Regions from separate parts of the Chryseobacterium carnipullorum genome, predicted to be linked through region 2. Evidence: riboswitches for the same ligand, from Rfam matches in the RefSeq annotation. Region 2 holds a riboswitch; the other holds the start of a gene.
The links. Region 2 has a riboswitch for thiamine pyrophosphate ahead of thiS (sulfur carrier protein ThiS). Riboswitches for the same ligand answer to the same signal wherever they lie in the genome.
Positions count from the first base shown of each region.

Region 1: another riboswitch for thiamine pyrophosphate. It lies ahead of thiM (hydroxyethylthiazole kinase); the one in region 2 lies ahead of thiS (sulfur carrier protein ThiS).

Region 1 is NZ_CP033920.1:152,429-168,756, forward strand. Features, by position in the region: gene EG346_RS00715 (TonB-dependent receptor plug domain-containing protein) at 1-93, opposite strand, end outside; gene EG346_RS00720 (homogentisate 1,2-dioxygenase) at 215-1,402, shown strand; gene EG346_RS00725 (acetyl-CoA hydrolase/transferase family protein) at 1,430-2,704, shown strand; gene EG346_RS00730 (hypothetical protein) at 2,844-3,632, shown strand; gene hppD (4-hydroxyphenylpyruvate dioxygenase) at 3,869-4,999, shown strand; gene EG346_RS00740 (hypothetical protein) at 5,070-5,528, shown strand; gene fahA (fumarylacetoacetase) at 5,607-6,854, shown strand; gene EG346_RS25275 (GxxExxY protein) at 6,888-7,100, shown strand; gene EG346_RS25280 (GxxExxY protein) at 7,084-7,296, shown strand; gene EG346_RS00755 (flavin reductase family protein) at 7,358-8,182, shown strand; gene EG346_RS00760 (Ivy family c-type lysozyme inhibitor) at 8,295-8,807, opposite strand; gene EG346_RS00765 (alpha/beta hydrolase family protein) at 8,870-9,712, opposite strand; gene EG346_RS00770 (HipA family kinase) at 9,894-10,667, shown strand; gene EG346_RS00775 (DUF3037 domain-containing protein) at 10,654-11,037, shown strand; gene EG346_RS00780 (alpha/beta hydrolase) at 11,061-12,089, shown strand; gene EG346_RS00785 (carbon starvation CstA family protein) at 12,299-14,140, shown strand; TPP riboswitch at 14,201-14,294, shown strand; gene thiM (hydroxyethylthiazole kinase) at 14,357-15,154, shown strand; gene thiE (thiamine phosphate synthase) at 15,151-15,786, shown strand; gene thiD (bifunctional hydroxymethylpyrimidine kinase/phosphomethylpyrimidine kinase) at 15,783-16,328, shown strand, end outside.
Region 2 is NZ_CP033920.1:1,691,875-1,708,202, forward strand. Features, by position in the region: gene gwsS (grasp-with-spasm system SPASM domain peptide maturase) at 1-925, shown strand, start outside; gene EG346_RS07815 (sulfite exporter TauE/SafE family protein) at 972-1,709, opposite strand; gene EG346_RS07820 (FixH family protein) at 1,700-2,152, opposite strand; gene ccoG (cytochrome c oxidase accessory protein CcoG) at 2,228-3,682, opposite strand; gene EG346_RS07830 (cbb3-type cytochrome c oxidase N-terminal domain-containing protein) at 3,777-4,655, opposite strand; gene EG346_RS07835 (cbb3-type cytochrome oxidase subunit 3) at 4,666-4,866, opposite strand; gene ccoN (cytochrome-c oxidase, cbb3-type subunit I) at 4,883-7,144, opposite strand; gene ccoS (cbb3-type cytochrome oxidase assembly protein CcoS) at 7,150-7,377, opposite strand; gene EG346_RS07850 (heavy metal translocating P-type ATPase) at 7,487-9,865, opposite strand; gene EG346_RS07855 (Crp/Fnr family transcriptional regulator) at 9,954-10,667, shown strand; gene panB (3-methyl-2-oxobutanoate hydroxymethyltransferase) at 10,731-11,546, shown strand; gene EG346_RS07865 (hypothetical protein) at 11,550-11,873, shown strand; gene EG346_RS07870 (RluA family pseudouridine synthase) at 11,877-12,554, shown strand; TPP riboswitch at 12,684-12,781, shown strand; gene thiS (sulfur carrier protein ThiS) at 12,840-13,046, shown strand; gene thiC (phosphomethylpyrimidine synthase ThiC) at 13,073-14,884, shown strand; gene EG346_RS07885 (thiamine phosphate synthase) at 14,881-15,471, shown strand; gene EG346_RS07890 (thiamine phosphate synthase) at 15,518-16,135, shown strand; gene EG346_RS07895 (thiazole synthase) at 16,132-16,328, shown strand, end outside.

The DNA.
Region 1 (16,328 bases), 1.5 Mb from region 2:
CTTTTCTACAGGGTGCTGCCAACTCAGACTATCGGTCTCCTGAGAAAAACAGTAAGAAGATAAAAGAGTTATAGAAAATAGTATTCGCTTCATGAAATTAAAATTGTTAGACAAATCTAACAATTATTTTTGAATTACAAAACACCATGACAAATGTTGTTAGAATGAATTCACGAAAAATGATTAAATTTGAGAAACTAGATATAAAAGTACTATGAGATATCATCAGGCGGGAAACATCCCACAAAAAAGGCATACGATTTTCAAATCACCGGAAGATAAATTTTATTATGAACAACTTTTCGGAACGGAAGGCTTTCATGGAATTTCATCGCTGCTTTATCATACTCACCGTCCTACACAGATCAAATCTATCGGAGAGCCGAAAGATGTGACGCCTAAAATTGCGGTAGAAAAAAATATTGCTCCGAGAATGTTTAAGGGAATGAATGTAACGCCCGAAGATGATTTCATGGACAGCAGAAAGATCCTTCTGATGAACAATGACCTGAAAATGGGATTGGCAAAACCCAGAAAGTCGATGGATTATTTCTACAAAAATGCTGAATGCGATGAACTTTTGTACGTTCACAACGGAACTGGTATCCTGAAAACCTTTGTAGGAGATCTGGAATTTGTAACCGGTGATTATCTTATTATTCCGAGAGGAACCATCTACCAGGTTGAGCTGAAATCAGATGATACCGTATTTTTCGTACTTGAAAGCCACTCTCCTATTTACACTCCGAAACGCTACAGAAATGAATTCGGACAGCTTCTGGAGCATTCTCCGTTCTGCGAAAGAGATATGATTGCCCCTGTATTCAAAGAGCCAAAAGATGAAAAAGGAGAATTTTTAATTAAAGTAAAAAAAGAAAACCAGATCACGGATTTCATCTATGCGACACACCCGTTTGATGTCGTAGGATGGGACGGATATTTTTATCCTTACAAATTCAATATCAAGAACTTTGAACCAATTACAGGAAGAATTCACCAACCGCCTCCGGTACATCAGAATTTTGAAGGTCATAACTTTGTCGTGTGCTCTTTCTGTGCCAGAATGTATGACTATCATCCAATGGCTATTCCTGCCCCGTATAATCACTCCAATATCGATTCTGATGAGGTTTTATTCTATACGGAAGGTGATTTTATGAGCCGTAACCACATCGATCTGATGGACTTCACTTTACACCCGGGAGGAATCGTACACGGACCTCACCCGGGCGCTATGGAAAGAAGCATCGGTAAAAAATTTACTGAAGAATACGCCGTAATGGTGGACCCTTTCCGTCCGTTGAAAATCACGGAAGAAGCTTTAAAAGTAGAAGATCCTTCTTATAAAACTTCATGGCTGGAAGAATCAGACAAAACCATGGAAGACCGTTCTCAGGAATAAAAAATCACTCATAAAAAAAATTCCATTATGTACAATTATATTAGTGCAGAAGAAGCCATATACACCGTAAAAAGTGGAAACCGCGTATTTTTCCACGGAAGTGCATGTACTCCGAATTATCTTATTGATGAACTGGCAAGACAGTCTCACCGTCTGGAAAATGTGGAAATGGTTTCCATTACGCAGCAGGGAAATGTGGAAATTGCAAAACCTCAATACAAAGATAATTTCTTTGTTAATTCTCTATTCGTATCAACTCCCGTGCGGGATGCGGTAAATTCTGAGCGGGGAGATTTCGTCCCTGTTTTCTTAAGTGAAATTCCTATTTTATTCAGAAAAAATATACTGCCGCTGGATGTAGCTTTAGTCACCGTTTCTCCACCGGACAAGCATGGTTTCTGTACCCTTGGAACCTCTGTAGATGTAGCAAGAGCAGCAGTAGACACGGCCAAACTCATTGTGGCTATCGTAAATCCTCTGATGCCGAGAACGCACGGAGACGGAATGATCCACATTAGCAGAATTCATAAGCTGGTATGGCATGAAGAGGAACTTCCTACCGTAGACTATGGTTCAAAGGTAGGTGAAGTTGAAATGCTTGTTGGTAAAAATGTAGCTGAACTGATTGATGACAGATCTACTCTTCAAATGGGGATTGGAACGATACCTGATGCTGTTTTAAAGTGCTTAACGAATCACAAAGACCTCGGCGTACACACTGAAATGTTGAGTGATGGAGTCATTGATCTGATTCAAAATGATATTATTAACAATAAATATAAAGGTTACAACGATAATAAAACGATCACAAGTTTTTGTTTCGGAACCAGAAAACTCTATGATTATGTAGATGACAATACGGTTTTTGATTTTAAAGACGTAAGTGATGTGAACTTCCCGATCAATATTATGAGGAACAAAAAGATGGTAGCCATTAATTCTGCTATCGAGATCGACCTTACGGGACAGGTATGTGCAGATTCCATCGGAACCCTACAATACAGTGGAATCGGAGGTCAGATGGACTTTATGAGAGGCGCAGCTTTAAGTGAAGACGGAAAACCCATCATCGCCATCACTTCAAGAACTAAAAAAGGAATCTCCAGAATCGTTCCGTATCTTAAACAGGGTGCCGGAGTGGTAACCACAAGAGGACATATTCATTATGTTGTGACAGAATATGGTACCGCTTATTTATATGGTAAAAACCTACGTCAGAGAGCTCAGGAACTGATCAGTATCGCACACCCTGATGACAGGGAAATGCTGGAAAGAGCTGCCTATGAACGATTTAAACATTAAATATTCTGAGTGATAGTTTTTCTTATCCTTCTTTTTCATAGGTGAAATCAACAAAATATGAACAAAAACAAAACTAATCTTAAAAAAAATTTAACATTTTGGCAGTGTTTTTGATAAACTCATTTAAAACATAAGGAAATTGAAGACTATATATAATTCGATAAGGGAAGAGGTTGAAAAGCATTTAAAGGTAAGGAATTCTGTTTTGGGAAATGTGAGTGAATGGAAACGAAGCCATTATATTATTCTTTCCGAAATTATAAAAGATGAACTGTCTGACTCTGAAGAATTAAAAGGGGGAAAAAAATTTGAAATAGGAAATACAATATCGCACGTTACTTTGCAGCGTTTTTTTGAAAATGACTATCAGGATAAAACCCATAATGATCTCAGGTTCCTGAAAACACTGGATAAAATATGTATTTTCCTTGGATATAAAGATTTAAACGACTACATACAGTCGGTTAAGTTGAAAAACAGAGAGAAAGAACTCGATGACGATCTGGAGTTTCTCACGAAAATGGTGTATGATTATTGCGCAACCGCATTTGAATTTTATAAGCATTTTCCCGAGCACAAACCGGAATTCTTTAAAAAACTGGTATTTGATGACTCTCCATTTTTAGAAAGAACTTCACAATTCAGCAAAGAATTATGTGAAAGGGATTTCAACCTGGTGACCAAGAATAACCGCTCCAATTATGAAGTTTTTGATATTCATGTTGTGACTGATGAACCTGAAAAAAAAATATTGGAAACCCAGGAATTCTGGAATCTTTTGTTTAAGGTCGGTGAAAACGGAGAAGAACATTTTGTCAACCAACTTAATACACAAATTTATTTTATCCGTAAAATAGACAACGTATGGAAAATCTGGGATAATTATAATCCGGATGCCGGAATCCTCAACAGGAAAGTAGACCGATAAATAAAAAAGCCGTAGAATCTCCTACGGCTTCCTTTTTTCGAAAATATTTTTTTTTCACTTGTTCTTTGTATAACAAATGTAGACATCCCATCTCATTTTAATTAAACTTAAATATACTTAAATGAACTCTTCTTTAACTTTATGTTAAGTATATTCAAGGAATCCTGTTGAATATTTTCGCTATTTATAAGATTTTTGTAATTTGCATTCCATTAAATAAAAGTAAAAATAGAAATATGTCAACACTTACATTTGCCGAAAAAATTGCTCAAGCTGAGAATTTTTTACCGATCAACGGTACAGATTACATTGAGTTTTATGTAGGAAATGCTAAACAGGCTGCCCATTATTACAAAACCGCTTTCGGTTTTCAGTCTTTAGCATATGCTGGTCCCGAAACAGGAGTAAGAGACCGCGCCTCTTATGTTCTTCAACAGGGGAAAATAAGATTGGTATTAACAACGGGGCTTAAATCCGATTCACCTATCAGCGAACACGTAAAAAAACACGGTGATGGAGTGAAAATTTTGGCACTTTGGGTAGATGATGCTTACGCCGCTTTTGAGGAAACAACCAAAAGAGGTGGAAAACCATATCTTGAGCCTGTGACTTTAACAGACGAGCAAGGTGAAGTAAGAATGTCCGGTATTTATACCTACGGAGAGACCATTCACATGTTTATTGAAAGAAAAAATTATAAAGGAGCTTTCATGCCAGGATATGAAAAATGGGAAAGTGCTTACAATCCTGAAGACGCTGGTTTATTATATGTAGACCACTGTGTCGGAAACGTAGACTGGAACAGAATGATCCCTACCGTGGAATGGTATGAAAAAGTAATGGGCTTTGTCAACATTCTTTCTTTTGACGATAAGCAGATCAATACAGAATATTCTGCATTGATGTCTAAAGTAATGTCAAACGGAAACGGATTTGCCAAATTCCCGATCAACGAACCGGCAGAAGGTAAAAAGAAATCTCAGGTTGAAGAATACCTTGACTTCTACGAGGGAGAAGGTGTACAGCATATCGCTGTTGCTACAAGGGATATCATCCACACTGTTACTGAATTGAAGAAACGTGGGGTAGAATTCCTTTCCGCTCCACCGGAGGCTTATTATGACATGGTTCCTGAAAGAGTGGGTCATATTGACGAAGATCTTAAAAAATTACAGGACTTAGGCATCCTTATTGATCATGATGAAGAAGGATACTTGCTTCAGATCTTTACCAAGCCTGTAGAAGACCGTCCTACCCTGTTCTTCGAGATCATTGAAAGACACGGTGCACAGAGTTTTGGTGCCGGAAACTTCAAAGCATTGTTCGAAGCACTGGAGAGAGAACAAGACAGAAGAGGAAATCTTTAATTTTACAATACATTACAAGTTTTGTCAGGAATTTTCATCCTGACAAAACTTTTTTTTAAAAACACATATTATGAGAAAAATTTTAATGGGGATGTTTTTTTTCGGAACATTAGGGCTTAGTGCTCAGTATGGAACCTTAAATGAGATCCTTAACCGCCTGGAAGAAAGAAAAGGCATCAATCAACATCTTGAAAATGAAAACATTGACAATAAGAAATTTGTCTTCATTAAAGATGCAGAAGACCATACAGAAAGAGATTTTATCGTTATTAAAGGAAACCAGGCTACCTATGTAGAAGTTTTTGATGACAAAGCTACCGGAGAAAGCAGTTCCAACGTTTTTACAGGCGACATTGTCAGAAGAAAAAACATTGTTTCTCTAAGGGCAGATAAACTTGAAAACAAAAAAGTTCCGATGCCGGTGACCAAAACATTACTGCTCACCAGGCAGAAAGACATTCTGTATCTTATTGATGTGAACACAAAAGACAGATGGATAGATGAGGCTTCTTATTCCAAAAATAAATAAATTCCCACGAACATCAAATCGGGATAACAGATTTCTGTAGATTTGTTATCTTACAACTTAATTTAATTCTAAAACTTTATGAAATCATTTGTAGAATATTCTTCGGATTCAGATTTTTCTATACATAATATTCCTTTCGGAGTAACAGTTTTTAACAAAGAATATATCGGATGCTGTACGAGAATCGGAGATCAGGTCGTGGATCTTGCCACTCTCCATGATCTGGGGTATTTTGAAGACATTAAAGGATTGGAAGATAATGTTTTTGAAGCCTATACTCTCAACGAGTTTATCGAACTTGGAAAGCCAATTACCAATGCGGCACGTACCAGAATTCAGGAACTTTTGCAGGAAGGTTCTATTTTGTCAAAAGACGAAAAAACGATTGCAGATGCATTTTATGACCTGGACAAAGTAAAAATGATGATGCCTGTACACATCGCAAATTACACAGACTTTTACAGCAGCATTGAACACGCCACCAACGTTGGAAAAATGTTCCGCGACCCTGAAAACGCTTTACTTCCCAACTGGAAACATCTTCCGGTAGGATACCATGGAAGAGCTTCCTCCATCGTAGTTTCAGGAACCGATATCAACCGACCTAAAGGACAAACGAAACCTGCAGATGCAGACCAACCACTTTTCGGACCTAGCAAGCAGCTGGATTTTGAACTGGAAATGGCCTTTATTCTTAACAGAAACTCAGAAATGGGCGAAAGTATTTCCACAAAGGATGCTGAAGAGGCCATCTTCGGAATGGTGATATTCAATGACTGGTCGGCAAGAGATATTCAGGCTTGGGAATATGTTCCGCTGGGACCTTTCCTAGGTAAAAACTTTGGGTCCTCTATCTCTCCATGGGTAGTCACTATGGAAGCACTGGAGCCATTCAGAACGGCTTCTCCAAAACAGGAGCCTGCAGTTTTAGACTATTTACAGTTTGAAGGTGATAAAAATTACGATATCAATCTTGAAGTGTATCTACAGCCTGAAAACGGTGAAGAAAACCTGATTTCAGAAAGTAACTATAAATTCATGTACTGGAATATGACTCAGCAATTGGCCCATCATACCATCAACGGATGTAATGTGGAAGTTGGAGATCTATACGCCAGCGGAACCATTTCAGGAAGTGATCCAAAGTCTTTCGGATCTATGCTGGAACTGACTTGGAGAGGACAAAACCCGTTAAAGCTGAAAGACGGAAAAGAAAGAAAATTCATTGAAGATAACGATACGGTGACTATGAAAGCGTGGTCTGAGAAAGATGGCATAAGAGTAGGTTTCGGAGAAGTTTCCGGTAAAATCATTCCAACACTTTAATATTTTCAACCACAAAAGTCACAAAAGATTTTTATGATTACACAGTCATATTTAACTGATCTGACATACAAGATAAACGGCGCCTGCATAGAAGTTCACAAAATTCTAGGCGCCGGTTTATTAGAAAGTGTATATCATAAATGTCTGGAAGAAGAGTTCAGATTAAGAAACATTAATTTTCAATCTGAGCTAAAAGTTCCTGTAGTCTATAAAGGAAAGGAAATCAAATGTGACTTTTTTTTGTGATTTTCTAGTTGAAGATTTAATTGTTGTCGAATTAAAATCAGTCACTGAGTTCAATGATATTCACCGATCTCAAATTTTAAATTATATTAATTTAATGAAAAAGCCCAAAGGAATTCTAATTAATTTTAATGTAAAAAACTTGTATCATGAAGGACAGGAAACTTTTGTAAATAAATATTACAATATGCTTTTTTGAACTTTAAAACAATTGATTTTACTTTAAAAACTTTTGTGACTTTTGTGGTTAATAATAAACAATGAAAACAGTAATCCCCTCCGAATTATCCCCCGTACAGCTTCAGACCATCATGCAGACCGCCGTGTCTCCACGTCCTATTGCTTTGGCTTCTACGATAGATAAAAACGGAACTATTAATTTATCACCATTCAGTTTTTTTAATATGTTCAGTACGGTTCCTCCGATCTTGATTTTTTCACCATCGAGAAGAGTTCGTGACAATACCACTAAACATACTCTGGAAAACGTTCTGGAAGTTCCCGAAGTAGTTATCGGAACTGTAAATTTCCCAATCGTACAACAGATTTCTCTGGCTTCTACTGAGTATGAAACCGGAGTGAATGAATTCATCAAATCCGGACTGACCATGAAAGAAGCAGATCTGGTACAGCCTAAGCTGATTGAAGAATGCCCGGTAAACTTTGAATGCAAAGTTTTGGAAGTAAAATCTCTGGGAGACCAGGGAGGCGCTGGAAATCTTGTGATTTGTGAAGTTCAGAAAATTCATATCAGAGAAGAATATCTGAACGAAGCCGGAAACCTGAATCAGCAAAAACTGGATATGGTGGCCCGTTTAGGAGGCAACTTCTATTCAAGAAGCAATGAGAACAGCCTTTTTGAGGTTCCAAAACCATTGGTAACAAAAGGAATCGGTTTTGATCTTTTGCCGGACTCCATCAAATACAGCAAAATATTTACAGGAAATGATCTGGGAATGCTCGCCAATGTAGAGATTCTTCCCGCAGGAGATTTTCATGCTGATGAGAATGTTCATAGAAACGCTCAGAAATTACTTTTGGAAAGTAAGATTGATGAGGCCTGGACGCTTTTAACGATATTATAATTCAAAAAACAAAACCAGCCTAAATTCAGGCTGGTTTTTATAATATAGCTATTCTTTTATCTGTGGTAAAACTTCATTATCCTCATGGTCATTGCAATGAGCAGAAGGAATACTATTTAGATTTTAATGTTTCAGTAACTGTAATCTTTCCTTTTTCAGCAAAATCTGTTACTTTTCCGTTTTTATCAATAGACACATTAAGATTGTCATTCTTTGAATCGTAGAAGATGGATGTGGAATATCCCGGGCAGTCATGCTGCTTACATCCTGTTACTTTATAGATTCCGTTTTCAGATACTACAGGAGATTCTACGTTGAAATTTTTAAGCATTTCATCATATTGCGTTCCGGTAAGTTTTTTAACCCTTTCGGCAAAACTTTTATCTTCAAATAATTTAATATCATGAGGATATTTTCCCTCATTTTTAGTAATGATATTATCTGAGGAAGCATTAGCAGGTGAAGCTGCTGAGTCGGTTTTTGGAGCTGCCAAAGAATCATTTGATGCATTGACGGTGATTGAATCCGTACCGGTAGAAGAACTCTCAGTTTTTACTTCTTTTTTACAGGAAACTACGGCTAATAAAGAAAACCCACATGCGCTTAGGATCAATTTTTTCATCATAATTTTTAATATGTTCATTTATATTTGAACGTTGATATTCAAATTTTATTCCACTATTAAAATTATTTCATATTTTTATTTATAAAATCGATGCATTTTTCTGTGACGATGCTGAGGTTTTCCGGAAGCTCTTTTTCTGTCCATGGTTCTTTTGAACCGAAAGTATGATCTGCATTTTCAACTAAAAACAATTCTGAATTCGGATTCAGGATATGAAGATGTTCCGCATTTTTTACATTGACACTTTCATCATCGGTTCCGTGGATGACCAGTACGTAAGCTTTGGCCATTTCTGTCGCTCTCTCTACGTCAAAACGGTGAATATTATTCTCAAAATCTTCATAAAACTGATAATAATGGGGCATTTCCTGTTGAGTTCTTCCGTTCAGTACATAATACACCCCTTCTTTTTTCCAGTTTTCCAGGGCTTCATCTTTTGGAAAACGTTCCAAAGTATCTACACTGGCCAGTGTGATCAAACCGTTGATTCTTTCGTCTTCATATGTCTTTATAATAGAAATTCCGCCACCTCTGCTGTGTCCGATCAGAATTATTTTCTGATCATCTACCTGGGGTGCTTTCACAAAATGATCAATCACAACGCCAAGATCAGAAAGTTCTTTTGAATAATTGTTATTACCAAAAGCTTCCAGATCGGCAAAGTGGTGTGGATCTTCAACGGTGGTTCCGTTGTGGGAAGCATTGAATTTCACAAAGAAAAAGCCAGCTTCTGCCAACTTTTCAGCCATCAGATTCCAGGCTCCCCAATCCTTATACCCTTTATAACCATGAACAAAGATCACCAATGGTAATTTTTCATCAGTTTCAGGATAAAATGCGTCTGCCAGAAAATCTCTTGTCTCAGGATTTTGAAGCCTTATATTGATCTCTTTTATCAATTTCATATCATAAAAACGTTTTGTATACGGTTTGCAGTATTTCACTTGAACCTAAATATATGAAAAATTTTTTAGTCGTTTATTTTCCTCTTTCTCAAATACGAAACGCTTCAGCCGGAATTCATTTTTTTTAAATATAAAGCAGGCCAAAAAGAATACACTAAAAAAATAACCTTAATTTTGCGGTATGCTGGATTTAAGAACGGTAACCGTGATGCGTTACATCCTGCCGCTGAGGGAAGGCGGATCTCTTCCTGCTTTGGCAGAAGCTGATGATGATTTTAAATATGTACTGAAATTTCGTGGCGCAGGCCACGGAGTTAAAATGCTGATCTCTGAACTTTTGGGCGGTAAGATCACAGAAGCTCTGGGACTACCGATTCCTGAGCTTGTATTCGTCAACCTCGATGTGGACTTCGGAAGAACAGAAGCTGATGAAGAAATCCAGGAACTCCTGAAATTTTCAGAAGGACTGAATCTTGGACTGCATTATCTTTCAGGTTCCATCACTTATGACCCTGGGGTAAAGGTGGATCCGCTTCTGGCTTCAAAGATTGTATGGCTGGATGCATTTATTACCAATATTGACCGTACTTTCAGGAACACCAATCTTCTGATGTGGCATAAAGAGCTTTGGGTTATCGACAATGGAGCATCATTTTATTTCCATCATTCGTGGCAGAATTTTGATGCGGCAGCTAAGACTCCCTTCAAATATGTGAAAGATCACGTTCTGCTTCCGAAGGCAAAAATGTTGGATGAGGCCGATACATTTGCTCATGAAGTGCTGAATGACACCTTATTCAGGGATATTGTCAATTTAATTCCTGAAGACTGGCTTCAATGGAAGGATGCAGATGAAACACCGGAGGAGATCCGTGAGATCTACTTCCAGTTTATGAAAACCAGGTTAGAAAATTCTCAAATCTTTGTAAACGAAGCGAAAAATGCAAGAGGATAAAATATACGAATACGCTGTCATACGCCTGGTGCCGAAAGTTGAAAGAGAAGAATTTTTCAACATCGGACTTGTGATGTTCTCTAAAAAAGAGAAGTTTATCCGTGTGGAATTCTATCTGTGTCCGGATAAATTCAAGCTGATGCACAGTAAAATTGATTACGACGACATTATCCAGAATCTGGAAAGCTTCCAAAAAATTGCAAACGGCGACAAACAAGGAGGCCCAATAGCTTTGATGGATATCCCCGAACGTTTCCGATGGTTAACCGCTGTAAGAAGCTCTGTCGTTCAGACCTCAAGACCTCATCCGGGAAAATCCAAAGATCTGGAAAAGACTTTTGGTAAACTTTTTGAAGAGTTAGTAAAGTAAAAATCTATTACAAAAAGTATTCTATGAAATCATTGACAAACAACATATCAATCTACAGGTTTTTCACAAACCTGTTTTTTGTTTTATCTTTAAGTATATTTCATTTAAGTTATTCACAAGAACAAAATCAGCTCGAACCCAAGACAGGGAAAAGCAACCTTCTTCCAAAAATATCAACAGTAACAGAGAATGTCACGTATAAAACCAATGAAAAAGGAACTCCGCTCCTACTGGATATTTATACGCCGAAAAATGTTGCTGATGAAAAAATGCCCGTCGTAGTCTATGTTCATGGAGGTGCATGGGTAAAAGGCGATAAAACGTTAAGAGATGGGAGCTATATTGAAACATTCATTGCAAAACTTCTCGACAAAAAATATGCAGTCATCAGTATAGACAATACGCTTCTCAATGACAGCATTCATTTTCCTGTTCCTTTGGAAGATACCAAAGATGCCGTAAGATGGGTAAGAAAAAATGCGGCAACCTATCATTTTGACCCTGATAATATTGGATTTTTCGGTGCTTCTTCCGGTGCACACCTTTCTATGCTTGCGGCTTACACCCCCGATAATCAATTTATCGGAAGCCCGGAACTTTCTGCTTATTCAGCAAAGGTTAATTATGTGGTAGATCATTACGGGCCTTCAGACCTTGACAAACTGCTGCATACAAGGCTTGGAAAAGTACCGGTATTCTTGTTCGGACTGGCAGCACAAAAAATTGTAGACCTCAGATCAGATCTTGTGAGAGGATTGTCCGGATACGATATTAAAAAAGAACAAAGAAAGGCTGTTGACTATTTCAAAACAATTTCTCCTCTAACCTATGTTTCGGGTGGTGTTCCTACCTTGATCATGCAGGGAAATAAAGACAAAGTCGTTCCTATGCAACAGTCTAAGAAGCTGCATAGAAAACTTACCCGGGAAAATGTTCAGAATAGCCTGATCATTGTAAAAAATGGCATTCATGGTTTCGGAACAACAGATAAAGCGTATATGGATCAACTCACAGATCAGATGGTGGACTTTATCGTTTCCCAGAAAAAATAAAAATACATCTATTTAAAAATTACATTCAAATTAAATAACTAAAAATCAATCAAATAAATTATATAATTTAACAGTATATCAAAAATTTGCTAATTTAATATACATACCATTATTTTTTACACCTAAAATAATTAACTTGGCTTTTGTTTAAAGTATTTTTAACAAAATGTCCAATATTTTTAATTATTCATTCTTAAAAAACAGATGGTATGGATTTTCTGAATAACACCAATGCACTCACGCTGATATTTGTTTCAGTCCTTATTTTTGCGATTGCGTACCGCTTTTATGGTATTTTCATTGCCAATAAAGTCCTGCGACTTAATGATAAAAACACTACGCCTGCAGTAGAATTTGCAGACGGAAAAGATTATGTAGCCACCAATAGAAATGTTCTTTTTGGGCATCATTTTGCAGCGATTGCCGCTGCCGGGCCTTTAGTTGGACCGGTGTTGGCGGCACAATTCGGATATCTTCCCGGTGCATTATGGATCCTGATAGGATGCGTGCTTGGCGGTGGTGTTCATGATATGGTCGTTTTATTTGCATCGGTTAGACATAAAGGACAAAGTCTTGCTACGATTGCATCTAAAGAAATTGGAAAGACTACAGGAACGGTTGCCGGTTTTGCCATTTTATTTATTCTGATTCTTACATTGGCCGGTTTGTCACTGGCCTGTATCAATGCGATGCATGAAGCTTCATGGTCTCTTTTTACTGTTGTCATCACAATGCCTATTGCAGTGATTATGGGATTGATCATGAGATACAGAAAAAACAGTGTGCTTTTTGCGAGTATTTTGGGCGGTATCCTTTTAATAGCTGGAATCATTGGAGGACATAGTTTAATGCAGAATGAAACGATGAATAATCTGTTTACATGGGATATAAAAACCATTTCTATTGCGATTCCGCTGTATGGTTTTCTGGCTTCTGTGCTTCCGGTTTGGCTGCTTCTTGTACCAAGAGATTATCTGTCAACCTACTTGAAAATAGGAACCATCATTATGCTTGCTGTGGGGGTGATTGTCATCCATCCTACAATTCAGATGCCTGCGCTTACAGAATTTGTGAATGGCGGAGGTCCCGTTATTGGAGGACCAGTACTTCCTTTTATTTTCATTGTGATTGCATGTGGGGCGATTTCCGGTTTCCACGCAGTCATTGCAACGGGAACAACACCGAAGATGCTTAATAAAGAAAAAGAAATCCTTTTTGTGGGGTACGGAGCCATGCTTGTAGAAGGTTTTGTAGCTTTAATGGCTTTGATTGCAGCATGTACCTTAATGCCCGGTGATTATTTTGCCATTAATACTCCGAAGGAATCTTATGATGCTTTCCTGGCAGCCCACCCTGCTCTGCACGGTGTAGACATCGATTATTATTCACAAAAAATAGGCATTGAGCTTCATGGAAGAACGGGTGGAGCGGTGTCATTAGCTGTAGGAATGGCTCATATTTTCAATAAAATACCCTATATGGATCAGCTGACGGCTTATTGGTACAATTTTGCCATCATGTTTGAAGCCGTCTTCATCCTTACCGCTATTGATGCGGGAACGAGAGTTGGCCGGTTCTTTTTACAGGAAATGCTGGGATCTGTGATTCCAAAGTTCAATGATAAAAACTGGATTCCCGGAATTATTATCAGCAGCCTTTTGTTTACATTCGCATGGGGATATCTGGTATTCACGGGTAATGTGAGCAGTATCTGGCCTCTCTTTGGAATCAGTAATCAGTTGTTGGCAGCCTGCGGACTTATTGTCTGTACAACGATGTTAATCCGGATGAACAGGGGTAAATATGCATTATGCTCTGCAATTCCAGGCGTTTTCATGGCTGGCATTACTTTCTGGGCGGGTTATATTCAGGTCACTGCAATCTACCTTCCTAAAGAACAGTATCTGTTGGCAGCTTTAGCCGTAACAGCAATGGTTCTGATGCTGATTGTATTCATTGGAGCTTTTATCAAATGGTATCAACTCTTGCAAATCAAAACTACGGTAACAGATTATTACGGAGAGCCGGTCAAAGAGCTGGTAGAAAGATAGGAACCATTATTCAGAATCCTTTGCAAGGGTTTTGCAAGCTCTGATAATTTTTATACATTTGTTTTGCTTTAGGGGTATTCTGAAAAAGAATTGAGAGAGTCCCTTTGAACCTGATACGGCTAACACCGACGTAGGGAAAAGCAAAATGACATTGTTAACAGTGTACTTTTTGTTTTGGATTTTTTCCTGAAGCTATTTTTATTTTAAACGATATCAATGGAAAAAATTCTTTGGGAACAGGTACAGCTTGTCAGACAAAAATCTCCCCTTGTTCATAACATCACCAATTATGTGGTGATGAACAATACCGCCAATGCCCTTCTGGCTGCAGGAGCCTCTCCTATCATGGCACATGCAAAATCTGAAATTCAGGAAATGATTGGCATTTCCCATTCGGTGATTATTAACATAGGTACTCTGGATGAGTATTGGTCCGAATCTATGATCCTGGCAGCTAAAACAGCCCATTCAACAGGGAAGCCGTGGGTTTTAGATCCTGTAGGTGCGGGAGCAACTTCTTTCCGGGATCAGGTATTAAATCAACTTTTACCTTATCAACCTACCGTTATCAGAGGAAATGCCTCTGAAATCATTGCTCTTGCCAAAGCCAATACAACGGCTACCAAAGGGGTAGACAGTACGGCACAGAGTAACGAAGCGGTTGATGCTGCCCGTAGTCTTGTAACCCGATACGGAACGATAGTCTGTATCTCCGGTGAGACTGACATTATTATTGATCATCAGCAGGAAATTTTCATTAAAAACGGACATCCGCTTATGACGAAAGTAACCGGTCTTGGATGTTCTGCGACAGCTTTAATCGGAGCATTTATTGGAATTGCAGAGGATAAAGTAATGGCAGTAGCTGCTGCTATGGTATTAATAGGTATCGCAGGGGAACTAGCCGCTGAGGAAAGCAAAGGTCCTGCAAGTCTCCAGGTCAACCTCATCGATCAATTGTATACGATCACTGAACAGGAATTTTTCAACCGTTTAAAGATAGAGCGAAAATGAGTTTACATCCCTTTCCCTATCAACTTTATCTGGTGATTTCTGAAGCTGACTGCATGGGAAGAAATTTCGTAAAAGTTGCTGAACAGGCGATTCTCGGCGGAGTGGATGTTATCCAGCTAAGAGAGAAAAACAGCAGCACAGATTCGTTTCTTACAAAAGCCCTCCAGCTTATAGAATTGACCGAGAAATATTCTATTCCCCTTATTATTAATGATCATGTTGAGGTTGCTGAGAAGATCAATGCAGCAGGCATTCACGTGGGTAACAGTGATGCTGCCCCCACTTATTTAAGACAACAGACTCATCTCAGTAAAAAAATCATAGGCTACTCGATTGAATATCTTTCCCAGCTTGACAATGAACAGACTGCCGTATCCGATTATTTGGGAATTAGTCCGGTCTTCAGTACTGATACAAAAACTGATACGGTAACAGAATGGGGACTCGAAGGAATTAAAACTATCAGGCAGCTTACAGACAAACCTTTAGTAGCCATCGGTCATATTCATTCAGGAAATGCAAAAGAAGTCATCAACGCAGGAGCAGATTGTATTGCAGTTGTTTCTGCGATCTGTGGTGCTCCTGACCCTCAAAAAGCAGCCTATCAATTAAAAAATGAAATTTTAAAATGAAAAAATACACCTATCCATCGGTATTAACGATTGCCGGATTTGACGGAAGCGGCGGGGCAGGCATCCAGGCTGATATTAAAACTGCCTCTGCTCTGGGATGCTTTTCGACATCGGTATTAACCGCTTTACCGGTACAGAATACGCAAGGCGTAAGAACAATATACCCCATTCCGGTAGAAGCTGTAGCCGATCAGATCGAAGCCATTCTGGATGATATTTTTCCTGACGCCATTAAAATCGGAATGGTTCATACCCCACAGCTGGTCGAAACGATTGTTTCTACTTTAGGTAAGTATAAAAAAATACCTCTAGTATTTGATCCTGTCATGGTCGCTACAAGTGGTCATCGTCTGATCGAAGAGGACACGATATCGGCCATCACGGAACAGCTTTTCCCGATTGCTGATGTAGTTACGCCCAATATGGACGAAGCTGCCATTTTAGCCAAGATGAAGGTAGAGACTGTTGAAGATCTCTATGCCGCTGGAAAGGAAATAAAAAAACTGGGCTGCAAAAGTATTCTTCTGAAAGGTGGACATCAG
Region 2 (16,328 bases):
AGACTATGGTGAAGAAAACAAACCCATATTGGATGAATATTTGAATTTTTTGCTCCAGGAGGAATATGGTTTTTACTGCAGCAAAGAAGAGTTTGATATGTTTATCGACTTAGATCTGCGGTATCAAAATCCAGATTGGATTTCAAATATAATTATTGAAATTAAAAAAGATGAATTACCTTTCTTAAAACAAGTGATTACTCAGGTTGAAAAACTAGGCTGTAAGTTTGTAGCGTTGGTTTGCTATGAAAGTTTAAATCCTGATGATTTTGACCTGATAAGATTAATGTTTGACAATACGATTATACATTCAGTTGAAATCATTTCCCAATATTCTGTTGGTGTTGATGAGCATAGTATCTCAGAATTAAGTACAAAATTTGAAAGGCTTAGCTCTTTATTTTTGTTTAATTCACCTCCAAAAATGACCATGGGATCTAGAAAAAAATATGGTAAAGTAGTATTTTCTCAAAAAAAATATACGAATTTTAGTTTTTGTGGCGGTGTATCACCTGATCATTTCCAGACAAATCTTCCCAAAGTGTTAGAAGCAATCAATCATAATTCTTGTCTTAACAAGAAAATAGCAGTAGATATCAATGGGAATATAAAGAACTGCCCGGCAATGCCTCAAAGCTTTGGGAATATAAAGGATATCACTTTAGACGAAGCCATCAGGCATAAAAATTTTAACCAATATTGGAATATTACAAAAGATGATATTGCGGTGTGTAAGGATTGTGAATTTCGTTATATATGTACAGATTGTAGAGCTTATACCGAACAACCGGACTTAAATGAAAGTAGGCTTGATGTATCTAAACCTTTAAAATGTGGTTATGATCCCTATACAGGAGAGTGGGAGGAATGGTCCACCCATGAACTTAAACAAAAAGCAATTAAATACTATAAAGAATTATCTTAAATCTAAAAAATTCAGACAGTCAGTCTACTGTAAAATAATATTGTCCTTAATGACAATTGTTATTAATGTGAGAACCGTCCTGATGATCCTTTGAAATGGTCATTGCTTCTGCTTTTGGAGAAACATAAGGGATTCCCAATTCAAGACCTCTCAGAATGAATAATCCTCCCAAAATGATCATGATGACAGGAACGGCTTTTAAAACCTTTACCCTGAAGGCCTGATTCATTAGATTTCCGGCTAAAACTACAGCAAACATGAACGGGAGGGTTCCCAGACCGAATAAAGCCATGTATGAAGCTCCCTGCCATATTCCGCCTCCTGCGAGGCTGGCCGTAAGAGCCATGTAAACCATTCCACACGGTAAAAAGCCATTCAGAACCCCTGTTGTAAATCTCGAACGGTAATCCGCTTTCTGAAGAAGTCTTCCCAGATTTAACTTTACAGAATATAAAAATTTGGACAGGAAAGGAATTTTTGAAGCAAAATCTTTTCCGCCAAATGAAAATACAGCCATAATAATCAGAAGAACTCCTGCAGTAATCGTAAGATATTTCTGAAAGCCAGCCATTTCAAACCCCTGTCCGATAATTCCCAAAAGTGCACCCAATAAAGAATAGGTGAATATTCTTCCGAACTGATAGGTAAGGTTCTGAAGATAGAAGTTGGCGGCCTGCTTTTTGGTTAATCCCATCGACAGGGCAATAGGACCGCACATTCCGATACAGTGAAAACCGGAAGCAAAACCTAGTGCGATGGCCGATAAAATGAGTCCTATTTCCATATCACATCATAATCCATTCTGTAGTCTGTTTTGTCTTTTGTCCACATCAGTCTCAGGGTATAGTTTCCTACTTTTAATACCTGTGCAGGGATTATAAAAGACTGTGCGGCATCAAGCTGAACTGGTTTTTTGATGTCCAGATTCTGGTCGTCGGTTCTGTTTAAAACAAATTTTACCGTAGTATTGGCATTGTTATATTCTTTTGGGAATACAATCTTAATTCCGGATTTTTCCTGGCTGTACACCGGTTTTTCCTGCAGGTCATCAGCTCTTTTTTTAGCATCAATCACATCCTGATACTTAAGCTCTTCTTCGTAATAATTATCGGTGACCATTTCAGAATTCTTCTGCCCGTTCGGGAAAAGAAACAACATGGATAATATAAAAACAATGAATGCAAATAATGCGACTACAACACCGTGTCCCCAACTAAAGTTTTTCATTTCTTCCGGATTTTTTTGTTTTTTATAGTAATTGAGAATGTCTATGTCTTAAAAATCATAGACATTCCTTAAAAATTAGAATTGCAATTTGAATGGTCCCTCAAAGTAGGTCTGATAAGAATCGACAAGCTTGCCTTTCATATCATACACTCCAATGGTTATATTTTGTTTTGAAAGTTTCATATCTTCTTGAGGAAAGCTGATGTTGATGGTTCCTTTCGAAATTTTATCTCTATCTACCTGGATTTTGCTGGACGCACTGTATATAATTTCACCGTGAGCCGGCTCAACTACTTTTATCGTAACAATTTTCTTTTCGTTGGTTTTATTTAGGAAGGTATAATTGTAAGTATTGGTGATTTTACCATCTCGTACAAAAAAAGTACTTCCCGCAGGTTTAATGAATTTTGCTTCCATCTCTCCTCTGCTGTAAAGAAGGAACCCTAAGAATCCAACCAGTAAAACAAGAACCACCGCAAAACCTTTCATTCTTCCTGTAAATTTGAACTCGGTCTGATTCTCAATTTCGTTCTCTGAAGCATATCTTACCAGTCCTTTCGGAAGACCTACTTTTTCCATGACCTCGTCGCAGGCATCAATACATGCGGTACAGTTAACGCATTCCAGCTGCTGTCCGTCTCTGATGTCAATTCCTGTAGGACATACGACCACACACTGATGACAGTCGATACAGTCTCCTTTTCCTGCTGCTTTACGGTCTTCCCCTTTTCTCCATTTTGATCTGTTTTCTCCTCTTTTGAAATCATAGAAAACATTGATGGTATCTTTATCAATCAAAACACCCTGTAATCTTCCGTATGGGCAGACCAAGGTACAAACCTGCTCTCTGAACCATGCAAATACAAAATAAAATGCAGAGGTAAACAGAACCATAACGATAAAATTGGTAGGGTGGGCAAAAGGCCCTTCAGAGATGATTCTTAATATTTCCTCGTACCCTACAATGTACATGAGCATAAAGTGCGTGATTATCAGGGAAATAATAGCGTAAACTGTCCATTTTAAACCTCTTTTCCAGATTTTCTCGCTGTTCCACTCCTGTCTGTCCAGCTTCATTTGTTTGTTTCGGTCACCTTCAATAAGATATTCAATTTTACGGAAAATCGATTCCATAAAAATTGTCTGAGGGCATATCCACCCGCAGAAAATTCTTCCGAACGCAATCGTAAAAATGATAATAAAAATTAAAGATGCGATCGCACCTAAAGTAAGGATAAAAAAGTCCTGCGGATAGAAAGGTTGTCCAATAATGAAAAACTCTCTATCAATAACGTTGAATAAAAAGAAAGGGTTGCCATTGACTTTAATGAATGGCACTGTAAAATAAATAATTAATAAAGCATAGCTTACAAGGTTTCTATAGTTGGTGTATTTCCCCTTTGGTTTTCTGGGAAACACCCACTTTCTCTTACCAGATTGCTCCATTGTCCCGATAGAATCTCTGTAAGTTTCAGGGTCCAGAACCTGTCCCTGTCCGCCGCGTACTTCTATTTCTTCTATATCTGACATCTTTGTAATATGTTTAAAAAAGAAAAAACATAATTCGTTACTATTTTTATTAATAACAAATTATGTTTTTTTCATATGTTTCTAATTTTTTAAATTATTCTTTTTCCCAATGTGCTTCATCACCATACGGTGTAGCCCCTCCCTGGGCAGGAGTAATTGGTGGCTGCTCCTGATTGATGTGGTAAACATAAGCGGCAACATTTTGAATGTCAGTCCCTGTTAATACCCCATTTTTACCCCAAGCCTGCATTGCTGTACCTGTTACCCCATTTTCTACAACGTGGAATACGTTTTTGAATAATGTTTTTTCAGGTTGATTGTGCCAGAAGTTATCAGTAAGGTTGGGTCCGATACCCCCTCTACCACCATCAGAGTGACAAGAAACACAGTTTGTTTTGAATACCTCTTCACCTGCCGCAATGTTATCAGCTGAATACTTTGCTGATTCAATAGTGATAGGCGGCTGAGACTTTTCATATTCTGCAATACTTGCCATCTGCTCTTTATATTCCTGCTCATATTCGCTCAACGGATGAGCAAAATCTGTGAAAGAATAAGCTGCAATATATACAATACAAAAAGCAGTCCCAAAATAAAATAATCCTACCCACCATTTTGGAAGTTGATTATCTAATTCCATAATGCCATCGAAACCGTGGTCGATAAGGATATCCTTTTCTTCCGTTTCAGATTGCTTTTTGAATGCAGCATCGTACATTCTTCTCAGGAAAGGGATCTTTTTCTCTGTTAAATAAGCTGCTTTCTCTTCCGGAGATAATTTTTTGAATTTATTGTTTTCAATCAAATCTCCAATGGCACTGTGGATGTAGGCTAAAATAGCACTGATCACTACAGTTCCCCAGAAGTATGGTGAAGCTAGAAACGAGTAGCTCTGTACAAACAAATAATAAAAAACTATCAGAAGTCCAGTTATTATTAAGATGTTTACAACAACAGGTGTTCTTTGTTTCATAATAAATAGTTTAATTTTTTAAATTAAAATCGTCATCCTCATCATCCCCAAGCGGCGCCTCTTCTTCCTCTTTGTAATATTTTTTAGGCCTGCTAAAAACATAGATTACCAGAGCTACGAAGAATAGCATAAAGAAAATCAGAGCCAGCGTCTGGTATAAACCAGCGTTTTCTGTATTGGATAATATATCTTTAAAGTTCTGAGGAATCATGTGAACCTTTTAATGTTTAGTTAGTACTTGCTGTTTTTATTTCCGTCGTCTTGATATCGGTACCTAGTCTCTGAAGATAAGAGATAAGCGCTACGATCTCTTTTTTCTCCAGTTCTCCCTGAGGTCTCTTAGCATATGCTGTCTTAAGGTCATTCGCTTCAGAGAAGATATCTTTTACAATTTTTGTTGCCTGGTTGTCTGCCCATGCATTGGCTGAGTCTATTTGAGCTTTAGTGTAAGGAACATCAAATGCGTTCTTCATTAGCTTCATTTTGTCAACCATCTTAGTTCTGTCAAGGTTAGTTGCAATTAACCAAGGATAACGAGGCATGATAGAACCGGCAGACGTAGATCTTGGGTTGTACATGTGTTTGTAATGCCAAGAACTTGGGTTTTTCCCTCCTTCTCTATGTAAATCCGGTCCTGTTCTCTTAGAACCCCATAGGAATGGTCTGTCATATACAAATTCTCCGGCTTTCGAATATTGTCCGTTTTTACCGTTGAATCTTGTAATTTCATCCCTGAATGGTCTTACCATCTGAGAGTGACAGGCATTACATCCTTCACGGATATAAAGATCTCTACCTTCCAATTCAAGAGGTGAATATGGTTTTACTGCTGAAATCGTAGGTACACTTTTCTTTAAAGATAGGGTAGGGATAATCTCTACCGAACTACCGATTGAAATGGTGATGAAAGATAAAATACCTAATAATACAGGCATTCTTTCAAGCCATAGGTGAGTACCTTCTCCTTCTTTACGTTTGTTTCCGATGTTAGCCAACGCTGGTGCTTCAGCAGGAACTTCTTTCTGGAATGAACCTTTTCTTACCGTAGCAATGACGTTAACGATCATTAGGATAGATCCTGAAATATAGAACAGACCTCCTAAGAATCTCATTTTGAAGTAGGGAATGATCGCAGTAACTGTATCCAACCAGTTTTTGTACATCAATGTACCATCTGGATTGAACTGTTTCCACATTAATCCTTGGGTAAATCCTGAAATATACATGGGTACTGCATAGAAAATAATTCCTAATGTCCCTAACCAGAAATGCCAGTTAGCTAATTTTACAGACCAAAGTTTTGTTCTCCACATAATCGGTACCAGATAATAGATAACCCCGAATGCCATGAAACCATTCCATCCAAGAGCTCCTAAATGTACGTGACCGATAACCCAGTCTGTAAAGTGACCAATTTTGTTGATGTTTTTAGTCGCTAAAAGAGGACCTTCAAAAGTTGCCATACCGTAGCATGTAACTGCCACTACGAAAAACTTAAGGATAGGATTTTCCCTTACTTTATCCCAAGCTCCTCTCAGCGTAAGAAGTCCGTTTAGCATTCCTCCCCAAGACGGTGCGATAAGCATGATAGAGAAACCAGTTCCCACAGCCTGCGCCCATGCAGGAAGAGCTGTATACTGAAGGTGGTGAGGACCAGCCCAGATATAGACAAAAATTAATGACCAGAAGTGAATAATAGACAGTTTATAAGAGAAGACCGGTCTGTCTGCTGCCTTCGGAAGGAAGTAATACATCAAACCAAGAACCGGAGTTGTCAGTACGAATGCAACTGCATTGTGACCGTACCACCACTGTACAATAGCATCTTTTACCCCTGCATATGCTGAATAAGATTTCCAGCCTGTGAAAGATAAAGGAACCTCAAGGTTGTTGAAGATGTGTAGCATTGCCACAGCAATCCATGTACCGATATAAAACCAGATGGCTACATAAAGGTGTCTTACTCTTCTTTTTGAAATCGTCAGGAACATATTGATCCCGAAAATGATCCATGAGAAAGCAATCAATATGTCGATCGGCCACTCGTGTTCAGCATATTCTTTTGAGGTATTGATCCCCATAAAGAACGTAACGAACGTAGCAACGATCATAAACTGCCAAGTCCAGAAATGTAACCATGATAATGTATCACTGTACATTCTTGTTTTTAATAATCTCTGTAATGAGTAATAAATACCGGTGTAAACGATATTACATACGAATGCAAAGATCACGGTATTGGTATGAAGCATTCTGATCCTACCAAAACCAAATGCACCATGAGTGTTTATTAACCCTTGAATATTGCCTGATGCAAGACTCTTGATGGTTGTATCATCAGTACCGAATATAAATTCCGGTAATTCAGGGTAAAAAAGCATTAATGCCGCCGTAAGCCCGAACGTAAATCCTATAAGACCGAAAACTAAGGTCGCATAAAGGAACGCACGGACAATACTGTTGTCATAACTAAACTTTTGTGTTTCCATATCAACTATTCACTTTTTTCTTCAATTTTATTATTCTCTCCTATTTTTTTCTCGTCCTTATCTTTGTTGCCTTTTTCATCCTTTTCCTTGATTTCTCCACTATCAAAAAGAATTCTGACAGCAGGAGATTCATCATCTTCAAACTGTCCTTTTCGGGCATACACTATAAATACGATCAAGAAAATCGCAGCTAAAGAAACACTGCAGAGGATCATTAAATATAGAATATCCATTGGACAACAAAATTAACCTATTTTCGGGGTTCAAATTTAGTGAAAAATAATGACATTCATCACGAAATGCCGATTTCAGCTAATTTAAAATCAGTCTAAATAAGGCCTTTTAAGCCTGCTTTTTGAAATGTTTTCTGCCTAAAATCCATGTGGAGATAGTAGTAAATGTGACAACGGTGATCGAACTGATTGGCATGATGATTGCTGCGAAGAGCGGATGCATGTGGCCTGTAACTGCGTAACTTAAACCAACAATATTGTACAGAAAACTGATTATGAATGTCATTTTTACAATAGTGATGGAACCCTTGCAGACATTCAGATAGTTATTCAGAGTCACTACTTTATCCCCATTCATGATCACATCCGAAGAAGGCGTAAAGCTATTGGTATCATCAGAAATAGCAATTCCAACGTTGCTCTGTTTAAGCGCTCCCGCATCATTCAGTCCATCGCCAAGCATCGCCACTTTCATGTTCTGGTCCTGAAGATTTTTAATGTAGTTCAGTTTATCTTCAGGGCTTTGGTTAAAAGCCATTCCTTGATAATTTGGGATGAGTTCTTTCAGTTGATTTTCTTCGGAAGAATTATCACCACTCAGGATAAATATCTTGTAAGAACTGAGTTTTGTAAACAGTTCTTTTAATTTCGGACGGTATTCATTTTTGAAGATGAATTTACCTATGAACTCACCATTTTTACTGATATAAACGGCGGTTTCAAGATTTTTCGGTTCCTGGTTGTTGTAACGGGCAGAGCCGATCTTATAAACGTTTCCTCTGACGCTTGCTTCGTATCCTTTTCCGGAAATCTCCTGGAATTTCTCAACAGGGAAATAGTCATCATTGATATCCATAAATTCATATAATGACTTGGAAAGCGGATGGTTAGAGTTCTTTAATAACGTTTTGATATTCAATTGATCAAAATCACTGATTTCAATACCCTCATATCTGATATTGGATTTTTTTCTGTGGGTAATCGTTCCTGTTTTATCAAAAACAATAGTATTCAGCTTAGCAATCTTTTCGATGGTCAGTGTATCTTTTACGTAAAATTTATTACGTCCTAAAATTCTCATAATATGCCCGAAAGTAAACGGTGCAGATAATGCAAGTGCGCAGGGACAGGCAATAATCAGAATAGCTGAAATAACCTGGAACATGATCTTCAGATCAATGAAGGACCAGTAAATTCCGGAAATTAATGCAATGCCTAAAATGATGAATGTAAAATATTTACTGACGTTATTGGTCAGTGTGTCAAGGCCGGTTTCGTGCTTCTTGAATGCTTCCTTATTCCAAAGTTGCGTGAGATAACTCTGGTCAACATCTTTGATCACTTCAAGTTCCAGTGAAGAACCGATTTGTTTTCCTCCCGCAAATATTTTGTCTCCCGGATGTTTACTGATGCTTTCACTTTCTCCGGTGATAAAGCTGTTGTCTATATTTCCTTCTCCATTGATCAGGATAGCATCCACCGGGATAATTTCCTGGTTTCTTACCAAAATTCTGTCCCCCACTTTAATCTCGGAAAGAAGGATGTTATTCTGTTTTCCCTCGAAATCGACCTTGGTAACGGCGATAGGATAGAACGATTTATAATCTCTGTCGTATGAAAGTGCGCTGTAAGTTCTTTTCTGGAAGATTTTACCCATCAGCATGAAGAATAATAATCCACACAAGGTGTCAAAATACCCAGGGCCGTAATTGGTTACTACTTCGTAAATACTTCGCCCGAAAAGAACAAGAATACCCAGTACGATCGGAACATCAATATTCACGATCTTGTTTTTTAACCCGTACCATGCAGATTTGTAATAATCTGAAGCAGAATAAAAGACAACAGGACATGCCAGCAGAAACATCAGGGTTCTGAAAAGCCCCTTATAATGTTCCATCCAGAAATCTTCACCCCCTACATATTCAGGAAATGCAAGGAACATACTGTTTCCGAATGCAAACCCTGCGATGGCAAATTTGATAAGAAGGGATTTATCAAGATGATCAACATTTTTGTCAGCTGTTTCAAGACTGATCACAGGCTTGTATCCAAGATTTGTTAAGAAATTAGCTAGTTCGCTTAATTTCAGATCGTTATGATTGAACGAGATCTGTAAGGTCTTTCTCGTAAAATTGACCTGTGAATAATTGATATGATCATTCAGTGTATGAAGGCTTTCCAGAAGCCATATGCATGATGAACAGTGTATTACGGGGATCTTAAAGGTAACGAGACTGGTCTTTCCTTCTGAGAAATCGGTCACCTTTTCAAAGATCTCAGGAGTGTCAAGATATTCAAACTGTGAAGAGCTCTCATCACCGGGACGAATTCCGGCTCTTTTATTAAGCTCGTAGAAATTAGTTAAATTATTGATATTCAGAATTTCGTAGACAGACTTGCATCCGTTGCAACAGAAAGTCTTTTCATCAAACAAAATTCTCTCTTTTTCTATACCTTGACCACAATGAAAACAGTTCTCGCTCACCACATAATATATTGAACTACAAAATTATAACAATTTTTTTTGTTTATCGCGTTAAAAAGTTCTATTTTTGTGATAAATGTCATATAAAATGTCGCAGGAACAACAGATTGCAATTGAAGAGAGGTTCGCCAGAGTTTTTAATGATAAATCATTTAAGGAAAGACTTTCTAGCACTGATTTTGAAAAGTATATAAACAGCAAGAAAAAGTTAAGTTTTCAAAAGCACGACACTATTTTTGAAGACGGAGAAACACCAAAAGGGGTTTTCTTTTTAGAAAAAGGAGCTGCCAAACTTTCGAAGTCCGGAGCTTTTGGAAAAGATCAGATCTTAAGATTTATCAAAGAGGGGGACATCATCGGCTATCGTTCATTGCTTTGCGGGGAAAACTTCCAGGCAAAGGCGGAGGCTATGACAGACATTGAATGCATTTTCCTTCCAGCTGATATTTTCATGTATCTTCTGGAAGTAGATCCGCAGCTTTCTTTTGCAATGCTTCAGAAAATCTCTTATGAACTGGGAGAGTCATCCAATACCATTACCTTTCTTGCACAGAAAACAGTAAGGGAAAGACTGGCAGAGATTCTCATTCTTCTGGAACAGAAATTGGGTGTAGATCCCGAAGGATTTATTAAAATTTCGCTCACCAGAGAAGAAATTGCCAACATCATTGGTACCGCTACAGAAAGTGCCATCCGTTTGATCTCCGAATTCAAACAGGACAGCCTTATTGAAGTAGACGGCAGAAATATCAAAATTCTGAACCACGATAAACTGATGAAACTAGGTCACGTAGTTTTATAAAAATCATACAAAAACTTAAGTCGGCGGAAGCCGACTTTTTAACTTTTAAAAAATAGATACATTATGTCTGTTCACTCTGAAATTAAAAAAGTTACGACTGAAACCTTGCGTAAAATGAAATTCGACAAGGAAAAAATAACAATGCTAACTGCCTATGATTTTACCACTGCAAAAATGGTAGATGCCGGAGGTGTGGATGCTATTTTGATAGGAGATTCTGCAGCCAATGTGATGGCTGGTTTTGAAACGACTTTGCCCATTACCTTAGATCAGATGATTTATCATGCTCAAAGTGTCGTTCGTGGAGTAGACAGAGCTTTGGTTATTGCTGATTTGCCATTTGGTACTTACCAGAGTAATCCCGAAAAGGCTTTAGAGTCCGCAGTAAGAATGATGAAGGAAGGTGGCGCACATGCCGTGAAGATTGAAGGTGGTAAAGAAATATCAAAATCGATTAAGAAAATCGTTAATGCAGGAATTCCTGTAATGGGGCATTTAGGGTTAACACCACAATCTATCTATAAATTCGGAACCTATAAAGTAAGAGCCAAAGAAGAAGCGGAAGCGGAAAAATTAATCAGTGATGCACAGCTTTTGGAAGAATTAGGATGTTTCTCTATCGTTCTAGAAAAAATACCTGCTGACTTAGCCAAAAAAGTATCAGAAAGCATTACGATTCCAACCATCGGAATCGGAGCCGGAGCTGATTGTGACGGACAGGTTCTTGTATACCACGACATGGTTGGAATGAACAAAGGTTTCAGTCCCAAGTTCTTAAGAAGATATCTTGATCTGTATACCGAAATTACAGGAGCAGTTGCTCAGTACGTAAAAGATGTAAAAAGTGTTGAATTCCCTAATGAAAATGAAAGCTATTAATTGATGATGAACCAACAACAATCACTTCAGGGTATTTTATCAATTGCAGCCATTATCTGTATGGCAGTAGGATGGTTTAATTTATTCTCTCCGGAGATCAACGAGCTTCTGTCCAGAAAAGTTTTTTATGTATTGATAGGAGCGAGTTTCTTCGTTCAGGCACCATCGCTTTCCAATAAAAATTTTATGTACGGGATGTATGCGGCAGCTGCACTTTGTGTCATCGGCGCATTTTTACCGGCAGATTCTAAACTTTCAATGCTTAAAACAATCGGTCTTCTCGGAGGAATTATCATTTCTTTTACCAACAGACCAAGGCGTTCGTAAGGTATGAAAGAGCAGATTGTATATGAAGACAACCATCTTTTGGTTGTTAACAAAAAAGTAGGTCAGCTTGTTCAGGGCGATAAAACCGGGGATGAATCTTTACTGGAGTCCATTAAGAATTTTATAAAGAAAAGAGATGACAAGCCGGGAAATGTTTTTCTTGGCCTGGTGCATCGTATAGACCGCCCAACTTCGGGTCTGGTGATTTATGCCAAAACTTCCAAAGCACTTTCCCGCCTTACCCAGATGGTGAAAAACAGAGAAGTCAAAAAAACATATTGGGCTGTAGTCGGAAAAGAAATGATTCCTCAGACCCAGCGACTTGTTCATTATTTAAAGAAGAATGAAAAGAATAATAAAGCCATTGTTTTTACAAAAGTAACCGAAGGCGCAAAAGAAGCCATTCTCACCTACCGTGTTACCAAAACATTAGATAATTATCTGCTTCTTGAGATTGATCTGGAAACCGGAAGACATCATCAGATCCGTGCCCAGCTGTCAAAAACAGGAATTCCTATCAAAGGAGATCTGAAATACGGATCACCCCGATCCAATCCTGACGGAGGAATTAATCTTCATGCAAGAAAGCTGGAGTTTATTCATCCTGTTACCAAAGAAGAAATAGAAATTATAGCTCCCGTTCCGCAGAATGATGCCATCTGGCGAGCTTGTGAAGAGTAAAGATTTTTGGATAAATTTTTACTGCATAAAATTTAAAAAATAACAGAAGACCATCTCATCACTGAAATGGTCTTTTTTATTTTGAGCAAAACTTAGATTTTGCCCGTTCTTAAAAAATTCCTACCTTCGTCACAACTTTAGGGGTGTCTGTAGACTTACAGACTGAGACTTTACCCTTTGAACCTGATCTGGATGATACCAGCGTAGGGAAAAGTAAATGACTTTTGCTGTACATTCTATTGTACAATAATGGCCATTCCTAAAGTATAGATAAAACAATTAGGAATGGAAATTACAATTAACCACACAACGAAAACATTTGATGTACTTCCCGAAAATCTGGAAGCACTGATGGCTATGGAAATTCCCGGAAAGAAAAAAGGGATAGCTGTAGCCCTCAACAACCGTATTATTCCACTGTCCGCCTGGGCAGAAACCCTCCTTAAAAACAAAGATTCAGTTTTAATCATTACTGCCACTCAGGGCGGATAATTCTCATTTAATAATACAAAAAACTTATGGCTCATCCAATCACATGTTCGCCATTTCCGAACGCCAGAAAAATTTATGTTGAAGGAAAAATACATCCGATCAGCGTAGCAATGCGGGAAATTCATCTCAGCCCGACACGTCTTACCAATGGAACAATGGAGGAAAACGCTCCTGTAACCATTTATGATACTTCGGGTCCTTATACGGATGAAAATGCCTCAATTGATATCATGAAAGGGCTTCCCAGAATCAGGGAACAATGGATTCTGGACAGAAAGGATGTAGATATCCTTAACGGGATCACTTCAGAATACGGAAAAGCACGTCTTGCGGACTCGCGCCTTGATGAACTACGTTTCGGATACGATCACAAACCTAAGGTAGCGAAAGATGGATTAGAGATTACCCAGCTCTATTACGCCAAACAGGGAATCATTACCCCTGAAATGGAATATGTAGCCATCAGGGAAAACCAGCGTATTGAACAACTGGAAACCGTTCCCAAAGAAATCGCATTGCAGCATCCGGGAAATAGTTTCGGAGCCAATACTCCAAAAGGAAAGATCAGTCCGGAATTCGTTAGAGACGAAATTGCAGCAGGAAGAGCAATTATCCCGAATAATATCAACCATCCGGAGAGTGAACCGATGATCATCGGGCGTAACTTCCTGGTTAAAATTAATGCCAATATTGGAAACAGTGCCGTTTCATCCAGTATAGATGAAGAAGTGGAAAAGGCAGTTTGGGCCTGCCGTTGGGGAGCAGATACTATTATGGATCTTTCTACAGGAAAAAACATCCACGAAACCAGAGAATGGATCATCAGAAACAGTCCGGTTCCGATTGGAACGGTTCCCATTTATCAGGCACTTGAAAAAGTAAAAGGAGTACCGGAAGATCTGACCTGGGAAGTTTTTAAAGATACCCTCATCGAGCAGGCAGAGCAGGGAGTGTCCTATTTTACAATTCATGCAGGTGTACTGTTAAGATACATCCATCTGACTGCAAAAAGAGTAACAGGAATTGTTTCAAGAGGTGGTTCCATCATGGCAAAATGGTGTCTGTACCATCATAAAGAAAACTTTTTGTACACCCATTTCGAAGAGATCTGCGAGATCATGAAGAAATACGACGTAGCGTTCTCTCTGGGAGACGGTCTTCGTCCCGGATCTATCGCAGATGCCAATGATGCTGCCCAGTTTGCAGAACTTGAAACTTTGGGAGAACTGACCAAGATCGCATGGAAACACAATGTACAGGTAATGATTGAGGGGCCTGGTCACGTGCCGATGCATATGATCAAAGAAAATATGGAGAAGCAGCTCGAAGAATGTCATGAAGCACCGTTTTATACTTTAGGTCCGCTGACAACAGATATTGCACCAGGCTATGACCATATCACTTCGGGCATTGGGGCGGCTATGATCGGATGGTTCGGATGTGCAATGCTGTGCTATGTAACCCCGAAAGAACATTTGGGGCTTCCCAACAAAGAAGATGTAAAGGTTGGGGTTATTACTTACAAACTCGCTGCTCACGCTGCCGATTTGGCCAAAGGTCATCCCGGAGCCCAATACAGAGACAATGCATTAAGTAAAGCCAGATTTGAATTCAGATGGGAAGATCAGTTCAATCTTTCATTGGATCCGGATACGGCGAGAGCCTATCATGACGAAACTTTACCTGCGGAAGGCGCTAAGATTGCCCATTTCTGTTCCATGTGCGGCCCGAAATTCTGTTCCATGAAAATTACCCAGGAGATCCGTGATTCCGCAGAAAAGGGGATGCTGGATAAGTCCCAGGAATTTATTGAAAAAGGAAAAGAAATTTACATATGATCATTGTGATCACTCCTGAAACTCCTTTTCAAAAAGAGACAGAAATCATTAACCAGTTATTTAATGAAGGATTGGATCTGCTTCACATCAGAAAACCTATGTTCAACAGGGAAAAAATGAAAAGTTTTCTCGATGGTATTGATGACGAATTTCATTCTCAATTGGTACTACACGGATTTTATGATATGAGGAAAGAGTATCCTGTTTCCCGCTTTCATTTCAGGGAAGCAGACCGTTTGGAAGAGCGGCATAAAGTTTTTGCAGGCGAAAATATCATCTCTACATCAGTTCATGACATTGAAGTATTTAATGCCTTGCGAAAAGAATGGGAATACGCATTAATAAGTCCTTTTTTTCCAAGTATTTCTAAAAAAGGCTATGGTGAACAGTCTACTGTTTTGGAAGATATCAAATGCAGAAATAATCAGGAGGTCAAATTGATTGCGTTGGGAGGAATTAATGAAAACAATATCAGTGAAGTTTTTGAAAACGGGGCGGACGGAGCAGCGCTTTTAGGTGGAATATGGGAATGTAATGAACCTGTAAACTCATTCAAAAAGTCCAGGAAGAAAATCCTTTCATCATAAAAACAAATCCGGAAAAGAGAAAATCCTAGATCATTCAGTTTAATTAATAATGGAAAAGTTACAATATATATCACAGGGACATACAATACACGAACAGGAATTCAATATCCGAGCGGCCTTGGACAACGGGATACAATGGGTTCAGGTCCGCTGGAAAAATGCTTCAGAGAAAGAATTAAATGAGCTCTGTATGGTTTCAAAACTACTCTGCTCAGAATATCAGGCGGTCTGCATCATCAATGATCATGTTCAGATCGCAAAAGAAATCGATGCTGATGGGGTTCATCTGGGTTTAAACGATGGATCAATTCATACGGCAAGAACTGTTTTAGGGGATCATAAAATCATTGGAGGGACCGCTAATACAGTATCGGATGTCATCCAAAGAATACAGGAAAAGTGTGATTATATTGGCCTTGGACCCTTAAGATTTACTTCTACAAAAGAAAAACTCAGTCCGGTACTTGGATTTGAAGGCTATCAGCATATGATGAACAGTTTAAATGAAAAATCAATCACCATTCCGAAGATCTTCGCGATCGGAGGCGTTGTGCTTGAAGATATACAACAGTTGCGGGAGATCGGACTCTATGGAGTTGCAGTATCGGGACAGATCACCAACCGCCCGGCTGCCATCAGTGAATTTAAAAAAGCAATGATATGAATAATCAGAAATTAATAATAGCAGACAGAATATTCGAGTCAAGACTGTTTCTGGGAACCGGAAAATTCGGGAATCTCAATGAAATGGCCACCTCTGTAATCGCTTCAGGAACAGACATGGTTACTATGGCTTTGAAAAGAATAGATTCGGGATCGGCAGAAGACGGGTTACTGGATTCATTAAAAGAAACTCA